Regions from separate parts of the Streptomyces hypolithicus genome, predicted to be linked through region 2. Evidence: riboswitches for the same ligand, from Rfam matches in the RefSeq annotation. Region 2 holds a riboswitch; each other region holds the start of a gene.
The links. A riboswitch is a leader RNA that binds a small molecule or an ion and turns the genes downstream of it on or off. The one in region 2 is predicted to bind cyclic di-AMP.

Region 1 (3,265 bases), 990 kb from region 2:
CGTTGAGGGAGAGCGTGAGCAGGTGCTCGTCGTCGGGTGCGGGGGCGTCCAGCCAGGGCAGCACGGTGTAGTGCTCGTTGGAGATCCAGTGGCATGGCAGGGCGCGGACGACGGCCGCGAACTCCTCGCGGCGGGCGAGCGGCAGGTAGGTCAGTACGGCCGTGTGGAAGACGACGAGGGTGGCGCCCACCGGTGCCTCGGCGACCAGCTCCGGAAGTTCGTCGACGAGGTCCCCGCGGACGATACGGGGGCGGGGCGCCGTACGTACCGCTTCGATGGCGCCGAGCTGTTGGCGGGGCCGCTCGCTCTGGCCCGGCCAGATCAGTGACTGGAGCCAGCGGACGTCGTCCTCGTCGGTGGGGTCAAGGGGGTTGAGGTCGATGCCCGCGCGCCAGGCGATGCGGGGGAGCGCGGCGGGTACGGGCGCGGGGCCCTGCGTACGGCAGTCGAAGGTGACTGGGGACGAGCCGAGGACGGGGCCGCCGTCGTAACGGTAGGCGTAGCGGTCCGGGTGCAGGCACAGGCCGGCCGAGGCGCCGACCTCGATGAGTGCGAGGGGTTGGGGGAGCGAGGCGAGGAGGGGGAGCAGGGTCGCGCAGCGCGCGGGCTCGTTGGTCTGGGTGAAGCGCTCCAGCATCACCGCGCGTACGTCGTCCCAGTGGGCCAGGGTCCACGCGCGGAACGGTTCCCACTGCTCGTACGGTCCGCCGAGGTGGCGGACGGCGCCGAGGAGGAGATTGGGCTGCTGCTTGTTGCCCGGCGGGAGGGCGGCGACGAGGGCGCAGAGGTCCTCGTCCTCGCTGATACGGGCGGTTAGTTCGGCGTACACGGGGGAGACGCCCCGCGCCTGCTGCTCGGAGAACTCGCGGTAGCGACGGGCCACGGACTGCGTGCTGTTGACCACCATGGAGGAGAATTTATCGCTCGCGACACTGGGTAGTCGGCCTGATCGCTTTTGATAATAATTGACGAACCGTCAAGAAACGCATGTTTCCTGAGTGATGATCAAGTCGTCCCGGTGTGAGCTATTCTGTGCGTATTTGTTCGGGCCAATGGCGGTAACGATCAGTCGGAGCGGCTTGGAATCCGGCCCCCGCGTCTATTAACGTTCGATAACGCAGCGCGGTTGTCCCAGTCGTCGCCAGAGACGACACCGTGCGCACGCGCCGAATTCCGCAAGGGAACCGGGGAACCAATCCTTGGGGTGAATCGGGCTGCTTCGCGTCAGCGAAGAGGCCCGTAGGAGACCTTCCTGCTCCGAACCCGTCAGCTAACCCGGTAGGCGAGAAGGAAGGAAAGGAGCACGCCTCCGTGGCGTCCAACAGCCCTGCCCCCACCACCACCCTGCCCCCCTTCGGGGCGGCGAACCACACCGAGAACTTCGGTGGCGGCGAGGGGACGTGGGAAGAATGGAATCCCACTGAGGAGTCCATACGGCCCGTACGCGGCCGGCACCGGGTGGCCAAGCAGCGCGGCGGAATCGGCCGCAGCTCCACCGTGCTGGGCGTCGGCGTCATCGCCGCGGTCGGCGCGGGCGGCATAGCCACCGCGCAGGACAAGCCGGCCATCTCGATCTCGATGCCCGACGCGATATCCGACTCACTGCCCGACGCCAAGTCCCTTCCCGGCGTCGGCTCTTTCATGTCCGACGACCATGCCGACGCAGGCTCCGGCGCCCCGGCGGGCTCCGGGGGCGAAGCCGTCTTCGCTGCGGCCCCTCTCACCACGGCGGGTGTCACCACCGCCGACGCGCAGCAGGGCACCACCGACGCGGGCGAGGCACTGCGCGCCCGCATCCTCCAGCAGGCCGAGCAGCAGCAGGACGCAGCCGACGCCCAGGTCAAGGAGGCCGCCGAGAAGGAGGCCTCCGAGAAGGCCGCGGCCGAGGCCCGGAAGCAGCAGAGCGCGGCCGAGGCCGAGGCGGCCGAGAAGAAGCGCGAGGCCGAGGAGAGGAAGCGCGAGGCGGCGGCCGAGGCCAAGCGCAAGGCGGAGGAGGAGCGGCTCGCCAAGCTCGCCGCCAGTTACTCCCTGCCCACCTCGTCGTACACGCTCACCTCGACCTACGGCCAGTCCGGCTCGATGTGGTCGTCGGGCCAGCACACCGGCCTGGACTTCGCAGCTCCGACCGGTACGCCGGCCAAGGCGGTGCACAGCGGAACCATCAAGTCGGCAGGCTGGTCGGGTTCGTACGGCTACCGCGTCGTGCTCGAACTCGAGGACGGCACCGAGGTCTGGTACGCGCACCTCTCCTCGATGACGGTGTCCGCCGGCCAGACCGTCGGTACGGGCGAGACCATCGGACGTGTGGGCGCCACCGGCAATGTGACGGGCCCGCACCTGCACCTCGAAGTGCACACGGCCGACGGCTCCGGCATCGACCCGGCGGCGTGGCTGCGCGACAAGGGCCTCTCCGTCTGACAGCCAATCCCCCGGCCCCCCTGGCCCTGCTCCCTATGGCCCCCTGGCCCCCTGGCCCCTCTGGTCTCCCCAGTCCCCGGCAGCCCTGGCGCTCACCCCCCGACGCCAGGGCTGCCGGTCTTTCGCGGAATAGCCGGCGCCTGCCGCGGGGTTGACGACCCCATGACTTCTCTCCGCAAGCTGGGTACGTCCGATCTCGATGTCTTCCCGCTCGCCCTCGGCGGCAACGTCTTCGGCTGAACCGCCGACGAGGCGCAGTCCTTCGCCGTCCTCGACGCGTACGCCGCGGGAGGCGGCAACTTCGTCGACACCGCCGACTCCTACTCCGCCTGGGCCCCCGGCAACGAGGGCGCCGAGTCCGAGCGGATCATCGGCAAGTGGCTCGCCGCGCGCGGCAACCACTCCGAGATCGTCGTCGCCACCAAGGTCGGCGCCCACCCGTCGTACAAGGGGCTCTCCGCTACGAACATCAAGGCGGCCGCGGAGGAATCGTTGCGCCGACTGGGCACCGACCACATCGACCTGTACTACACGCACTTCGACGACACCGAGGTGCCGGTCGAGGAGATCATCACCGCCCTCGACCAACTGGTGAAGGACGGCAAGGTCCGTGCCATCGCCGCCTCCAACCTGAGCCCCGAGCGGCTGCAGGCCTCGCTGGACTTCTCGGAACGGGAGTCAGTGGCGCGTTACGTCGCCCTCCAGCCGCACTACAACCTCGTCTCGCGCGGTACCTACGAGGGCGGGCTCCAGGACACGGCCGCGCGCGCCGGGCTCGCCGCCGTGCCGTACTTCGCGCTCGCCTCGGGCTTCCTGACCGGCAAGTACCGGGCGGACGGGGACGCGG
Region 2 (3,265 bases):
CGACTGGTCCGCGTCACCCACGACGCACAGCTCGCCCGGCGCCCGGTCCTCACCCGAGGGCCCCACCAGTTCGCGCACGAGTGTGTACTGAGCGTGGTTGGTGTCCTGGTACTCGTCGACCATGACGTGGCGAAAACGCATCCGGTAGTGCTCGGCGACATCCGGGAACGCCTGGAGCAGGTGCACCGTGGTCATGATGATGTCGTCGAAGTCCAGGGCGTTGGCCTCGCGCAGCCGCGCCTGGTACAGCCCGTACGCCTGGGCCAGGGTTTTCTCGAAGCCGTCGGCCGCCTGGCCGGCGAAGGTCTCTTCGTCTATCAGCTCGTTCTTCAGGTTCGAGACCTTGGCGCTGAACGCCTTCGGCGGGAAGCGCTTCGGGTCGAGGTCCAGGTCACGGCAGACGAGCGCCATCAGACGCTTGGAGTCGGCGGCGTCGTAGATCGAGAACGACGACGTGAAGCCGAGCTTCTTCGACTCGCGGCGCAGGATCCGCACGCACGCACTGTGGAAGGTGGAGACCCACATGGCGGCCGCACGCGGTCCGACGAGTTCCTCGACGCGCTCCTTCATCTCGCCGGCGGCCTTGTTGGTGAAGGTGATCGCGAGGATCTGGCCGGGGTGCACCCCCCGCTTGGCCAGCAGGTACGCGATCCGGTGGGTCAGCACCCTGGTCTTGCCGGAGCCCGCGCCGGCCACGATGAGCAGAGGCGAGCCCGAGTGCACGACGGCCTGGCGCTGTTCGGCGTTGAGCCCGTCGAGCAGCGCGGCGGCGTCCACGGCGGGACGCGGGGCGCCGTCCCGGTAGTACGCGTCCCTGGGCGGCGGGGGGCCGTCGAAGACACCGCCGAAGAGGTCGTGCGGAACCTCCTCCGGGGCGTGGTCCTCGGGGGGCGGCGGGGCCGCTGCCTCGGCGGGCTGGAGATCGGTCAGGAAGCTGTCGTCAAAGAGGCTGCTCATCGTCTACCAAGCTTAGGCGGGACCACCGACAGGCCGGCCCCGGATTGCCGTCTTCCCGCGGTCGTACGGGCGCCCGGCCGCCACGCGGACCCAGTACGCCGCTTCCGCGCCGGCCCGCCCCTCACCCCCACCTGTGACCTTGGCCACTTCGCACCTCTCGGCGGGAGGCCGTTCGGCCGCCCGGCAGGTCGCATTAGTGAAGCGGTAAACCTCTTCGGCAAAGGTCACGAAAATGTATCGGGCATATCGGCCATCAGGCTTCCCAGCGGCCAACGGAGTTGGCTAGCGTTCCCACTCGGGCGGCTCGTACCCCAACCGGCGAACGGCGCCGGACCGGGCGGCCCACGCCGAATCCGGCCTGCCCACGGGCAGTTCGGAACCGGGGACCCACGCGCACCACCTGGGGTGAATCGGTCCGCTGTCCCAAGGACCGTAGGGCACCTTCCGTTCCGCCCGAACCCGACAGCTAACCCGGTAGGCGGTCCACGGAAGGAGATGCCGGCCTTGGCCTCGCATCGCAAGCCGCGTACCCGGGTACGCACCACCGCTCCCGCCCTCGGGGTCACGACCGCGGCGCTCGCGTCCGTCGGCCTGCTCGCCCAGAGCGCCGGCGCGGCACCGGCCGCGCCCGCCGCACCCAAGCCGACCGTCGAGGAAGTACAGAAGAAGGTCGACGACCTCTACCGCCAGGCCGGCACCGCCACCCAGAAGTACAACCAGGCGAAGGAAGCCACCGAGCAGCAGCGGAAGTCGGTGGAGGGACTGCTCGACGCGGTCGCGCAGCGCACCGAGAGGCTGAACGAGGCCCGGCGCAAGCTCGGCAACTACGCGGCGGCGCAGTACCGGTCGGGGTCGGTCACCCCGACCGCCGCGCTGCTGCTCGCGGACAGCCCGCAGGCGTACTTCGACCAGAACCGGCTGATGGATCGGATGACCGAGCGTCAGCAGACGGACGTCCGCGACTTCGAGACGCGGCAGGCCGAGGCGTCGAAGAAGCGGGCCGAGGCGACGCGCGGCCTGGAGAAGCTGACCGAGTCGCAGTCCTCCCTCAAGGCGTCCAAGCAGGATGTCCAGCGCAAGCTCGGCGAGGCGCGTGGGCTGCTGTCCCGGCTGACCGCCGAGGAGAAGGCACGGCTGGCGGCGCTGGAGAAGGAGCGGGAGGCGGAGGCCAAGCGGAAGGCCGAAGCCAAGGCGAAGGCGGAAGCCGAGGCGGAAGCCGAGCGGCAGCGCACGCAGCAGGAGCAGGAGCAACAGCGGGAGGAAGAGGCCCGGCAAGACGAACCGACCCCCTCCGCCCCGGGCACCACCCCCGGAACCGGAAAGCCCCCCGCCACCACCCCGGACCCGGGCTCCGGCTCCGGCGCCGGCCTCGGCTCCGGTGACGCATACTCCGCCAAGGCCGAGAAGGTGCTCGCCTTCGCCCGCGCACAGATCGGCAAGCCGTACGTCTGGGGCGCGGCGGGGCCCAGCTCGTACGACTGCTCCGGCCTGACCCAGGGCGCCTGGAAGGCCGCCGGCGTCAGTCTCCCGCGCACCACCTGGGACCAGGTGAAGGTCGGCAGCCGCGTCCCGACCGACGACCTCAAGCCGGGTGACCTGGTCTTCTTCTACGACGACATCAGCCACGTCGGCATATACATCGGCGGCGGCAAGATGATCCACGCGCCGAAGCCCGGCGCGAACGTCCGCGAGGAGTCGATCTACTACATGCCGATCTACGGTAGCGTCCGCCCCGCGTAGCGCCCGCGCTACGCGACCTGTGCGGCCGCCCGCTCACGCACCGCCGTGGCGGGCGGCTTCGGCGCTCGACCCGAAGCCCGTCCCAGCCCGGCCAGCCCGGCCAGCCCGGCCAGCCCGGCCAGCCCGGCCATAGCAGGCTCTGCCCGTCTGGTTCCGGTGGTTCCGGTTGCTCCGCCGCATCGGTCACGGAAGAGCGGAATGCTGCATTCCGGCGCGGCTTCGCCTCTCATCGGCGATCACAGAAGCACCTATTTCTGCCACTGTCGGTCATTCCCACTCGGCCCCGTGACGCGCAGGTTTAGCGTCCTCCCCCAGGTGACCGACTCCCCACCGCCGCCCCTCCCCGGAGCAGCAGTCGGCCGCCACCGCCGGGAATCCGGCGGCGGGCCGCCCCCCGTGCGGTCCGCCGCCGGACTGCGACGCGGCCGACGTACAGGACGGAAGGACGTGGACGCCCTCGTGGCCACGCACCGAAGGCCCAAGCAGCGCATGCTGGGCGGCGGCACCGGCCGCACCGCCGCCACCCTCGCGCTCGCCGGAGCCGCGAGCGCCACGGCGTTCGACGGCG
Region 3 (3,265 bases), 1.2 Mb from region 2:
CCGCCGCCCAGGCCGGCCCGCAGGAAGGGGCGGACAAGTGACCGACACCGCAGCCGTGAGCATGACGTTCCACCCGCAGCCGCAGGCCGGCACCCCGACGCCGTGGGCCTTCCCGGCCCCCGAGCGCGGCTCGCTGCCCAACGGCCTGACCGTGCTGCGCTGTCACCGCCCCGGCCAGCAGGTGGTGGCCGTCGAGATCTTCCTCGCCGCGCCCCTGGAGGCCGAGCCCGAAGGCCTCGACGGCGTCGCCACCATCATGTCGCGGGCCTTCTCCGAGGGCACCGACAAGCACTCCGCCGAGGAGTTCGCCGCTGAACTGGAGCGCTGCGGCGCCACCCTCGACGCGTACGCCGACCATCCGGGCGTGCGGGTCTCCCTGGAGGTCCCCGTCTCCCGGCTGCCCAAGGCGCTCGGGCTGCTCGCCGACGCCCTGCGCGCCCCCGCCTTCGCCGACGGCGAGGTCGACCGGCTGGTGCACAACCGCCTCGACGAGATCCCGCACGAGACGGCCAACCCGTCCCGGCGGGCTGCCAAGCAGCTCTCCAAGGAGCTCTTCCCGGCCACCTCGCGCATGTCGCGGCCGCGCCAGGGCACCGAGGAGACGGTGGCTCGTATCGACTCCGCGGCCGTGAAGGGCTTCTACGCGGCGCACGTGCGCCCCGCGACCGCCACCGCCGTGGTCGTCGGCGACCTTGAGGGCACCGACCTGGACGCCGTCCTGGCCGACACCCTGGGTGCCTGGAAGGGCGACACGGCCGAGGCGCGTCCCGTACCTCCCGTGACGGCCGACGACTCTGGCCGTGTGGTCATCGTGGACCGTCCCGGCGCGGTGCAGACGCAGCTGCTCATCGGCCGGGTCGGCCCGGACCGGCACGACCGTGTCTGGCCGGCCCAGGTGCTCGGCACGTACTGCCTGGGCGGCACGCTCACCTCCCGCCTGGACCGGGTCCTGCGCGAGGAGAAGGGCTATACCTACGGCGTGCGCGCCTTCGGCCAGGTGCTGCGCTCCACCTCCCCTTCCTCCCCAGAGGGGGCGGCAGGCGCCGCGATGCTCGCGATCAGCGGCTCGGTCGACACCGAGTCGACCGGACCGGCCCTCGAAGACCTGTGGACGGTTCTGCGCACTCTGGCAGCCGGCGGCCTCACGGACGCCGAGCGCGATGTCGCCGTGCAGAACCTGGTGGGGGTGGCGCCGCTCAAGTACGAGACGGCTGCCGCCGTCGCCGGCACGCTCGCCGACCAGGTCGAGCAGCACCTGCCCGACGACTTCCAGGCCCAGCTGTACGCCCGCCTCGCCGACACGGGCACCGTGGAGGCCACCGCGGCGGTCGTCAGCGCCTTCCCCGAGGACCACCTGGTCGCGGTCCTCGTCGGGGACGCGTCGCAGATCGAGGAGCCCGTCAGGGCGCTCGGTATCGGCGACGTGACGGTGGTCACCGGCTGACTGGCCGACCGGCCGGTCAGGCTGCACACATCCCGCAAAGCGGGAGAAAGGAGGACCCCGGGGCCCATCGGGTCGCCGGGGTCCTTCCCGTATGTCCCCTTTGTTGTGGAGGCTGCCCGTCTGACCTGTGGGGTGCGTTACAAAGCCTCGTGTCTATTTGGTGATTGAAAGATGATCCGTTTAGCGTCTGTCCGGCTGTCCGTCAGCAGTGAGCCGTATCCGCGGCACCGGGCAGCCATCGCCGAGTCCCCGTCAGGCGCGAGCCTGGGGAGCCGGGGACCCGTGCAGTCCCTGGGGTGAATCGGACGTCCTGCGTGCGTACGTACTACGCAGGGGGTCCGTAGGAGACCTTCCTGCTCCGAACCCGTCAGCTAACCCGGTAGGCGAGAAGGAAGGAAAGGATCAGCCACTTCATGGCGTTCACCCGTGCCACCGGGAAGCACCGTCGTCCCAGCCGCCTGACGCGCACGAGCGCGAACATCGCGGGTGTCGCGGCCCTCACCACGACCGGCGTCATCGGCGGCCTCGCCGCGCCTGCTCTCGCCACCCCCACCGACGTCAGCGCCGAGGCGGCGCACTCGGTCGAGGACACCGGACTGACCCAGGCCATCGTCATCGGCGACTCCCTCGCCGACCAGATAGGCGCCCAGGCCGCGGCCCAGCAGCAGGCCGCCGACAAGGCGGAGGCCGAGCGCAAGGCCGAGGCGAAGCGCAAGGTGGAAGCGAAGCGCAAGGTGGAAGCGAAGCGCAAGGCCGAGGCGAAGGCCGCTGCGCAGGCGAAGAAGGAGCGCGAGGAGCGCGAGGAGCGCGAGGAGCGTGCCGCGGATGAGCGCGCGGCCCGCGCCGCCGAGCGCGAGCGCCTGGGCGGCTACACCCTCCCGGTGGCCGGCTCGGCGGTGACCACCGGCTACAAGTCCGGCGGCTCGCTCTGGTCATCCGGCAGCCACTCCGGCGTCGACTTCCGCGCCGCCTCGGGGAGTTCCGTCGTCTCCGTGGGCGCGGGCACCGTCGTCGAGGCCGGCTGGGGAGGGGCGTACGGCAACAACGTCGTCATCAAGATGAACGACGGCACCTACACGCAGTACGGCCACCTGTCGTCCATCGGTGTCTCCGTCGGCCAGGCCGTCACCAGTGGCCAGCAGATTGGCCTCTCGGGCTCGACCGGCAACTCCACCGGACCGCATCTGCACTTCGAGGCCCGCACCTCCGCCGAGTACGGCTCCGACCTGGACCCCACGGCCTACCTGCGCGGCCACGGCGTGAACGTCTGACGCATCGGCAGCACCTCTGCCACGAAGGCCCCGGCTCTCCTCTCTCCGGATGTGGATCGAGCCGGGGTCTTTCGGCGTGTCCGGAAGCCGACCGGGAATTCCCGCACGCCGTCGGAATTTCGGCACCCTTGCAATAGAGTCACCGCACAGGCTTCGATCGACCGCGTTTCGCGGGGATCAGTGCGGAGGTTCGGTCATGCGTATTCCCGCGCAATCGGTGTGCACGGCGATCCGTGACGACATCGTCTCCGGTGTCTTCGAGCGCGGAAGCAGGCTCACCGAGGAACTGCTGGCGCGTCGGTACGGTGTCTCGCGCGTCCCCGTGCGCGAGGCCCTGCGCACGCTGGAGTCCGAGGGGTTCGTCACCACCCGCCGACACGCGGGCGCCTGCGTGGCCGAGCCGACCGAGCGGGAGGCAGCCGACCTGCTGGAGATCCGTGCGCTGCTGGAGCCGCTGGGCGCGGCCCGCGCCGCCCAGCGCCGTACCGAGGCACACCTCAAGGTGCTCCGCGGCCTGGTCAGGCTCGGTCAGGACCGGGCCCGCCGGGGC

Region 1: it holds a riboswitch for cyclic di-AMP, as region 2 does, so the genes downstream of both, ACU6WZ_RS15405 (M23 family metallopeptidase) here and ACU6WZ_RS10400 (C40 family peptidase) in region 2, are expected to answer to the same signal.
Region 3: it holds a riboswitch for cyclic di-AMP, as region 2 does, so the genes downstream of both, ACU6WZ_RS04855 (M23 family metallopeptidase) here and ACU6WZ_RS10400 (C40 family peptidase) in region 2, are expected to answer to the same signal.

The regions. Positions count from the first base shown of each region.
Region 1 is NZ_CM128811.1:3,246,972-3,250,236, forward strand. Features, by position in the region: gene ACU6WZ_RS15400 (DUF2332 domain-containing protein) at 1-907, opposite strand, end outside; cyclic di-AMP (ydaO/yuaA leader) riboswitch at 1,155-1,300, shown strand; gene ACU6WZ_RS15405 (M23 family metallopeptidase) at 1,312-2,418, shown strand; partial or broken gene ACU6WZ_RS15410 (aldo/keto reductase) at 2,581-3,265, shown strand, end outside.
Region 2 is NZ_CM128811.1:2,256,160-2,259,424, forward strand. Features, by position in the region: gene pcrA (DNA helicase PcrA) at 1-957, opposite strand, end outside; cyclic di-AMP (ydaO/yuaA leader) riboswitch at 1,293-1,454, shown strand; gene ACU6WZ_RS10400 (C40 family peptidase) at 1,462-2,697, shown strand; gene ACU6WZ_RS10405 (hypothetical protein) at 2,706-2,828, opposite strand; gene ACU6WZ_RS10410 (C40 family peptidase) at 3,157-3,265, shown strand, end outside.
Region 3 is NZ_CM128811.1:1,046,888-1,050,152, reverse strand. Features, by position in the region: gene ACU6WZ_RS04865 (M16 family metallopeptidase) at 1-41, shown strand, start outside; gene ACU6WZ_RS04860 (M16 family metallopeptidase) at 62-1,444, shown strand; cyclic di-AMP (ydaO/yuaA leader) riboswitch at 1,674-1,844, shown strand; gene ACU6WZ_RS04855 (M23 family metallopeptidase) at 1,858-2,715, shown strand; gene ACU6WZ_RS04850 (GntR family transcriptional regulator) at 2,912-3,265, shown strand, end outside.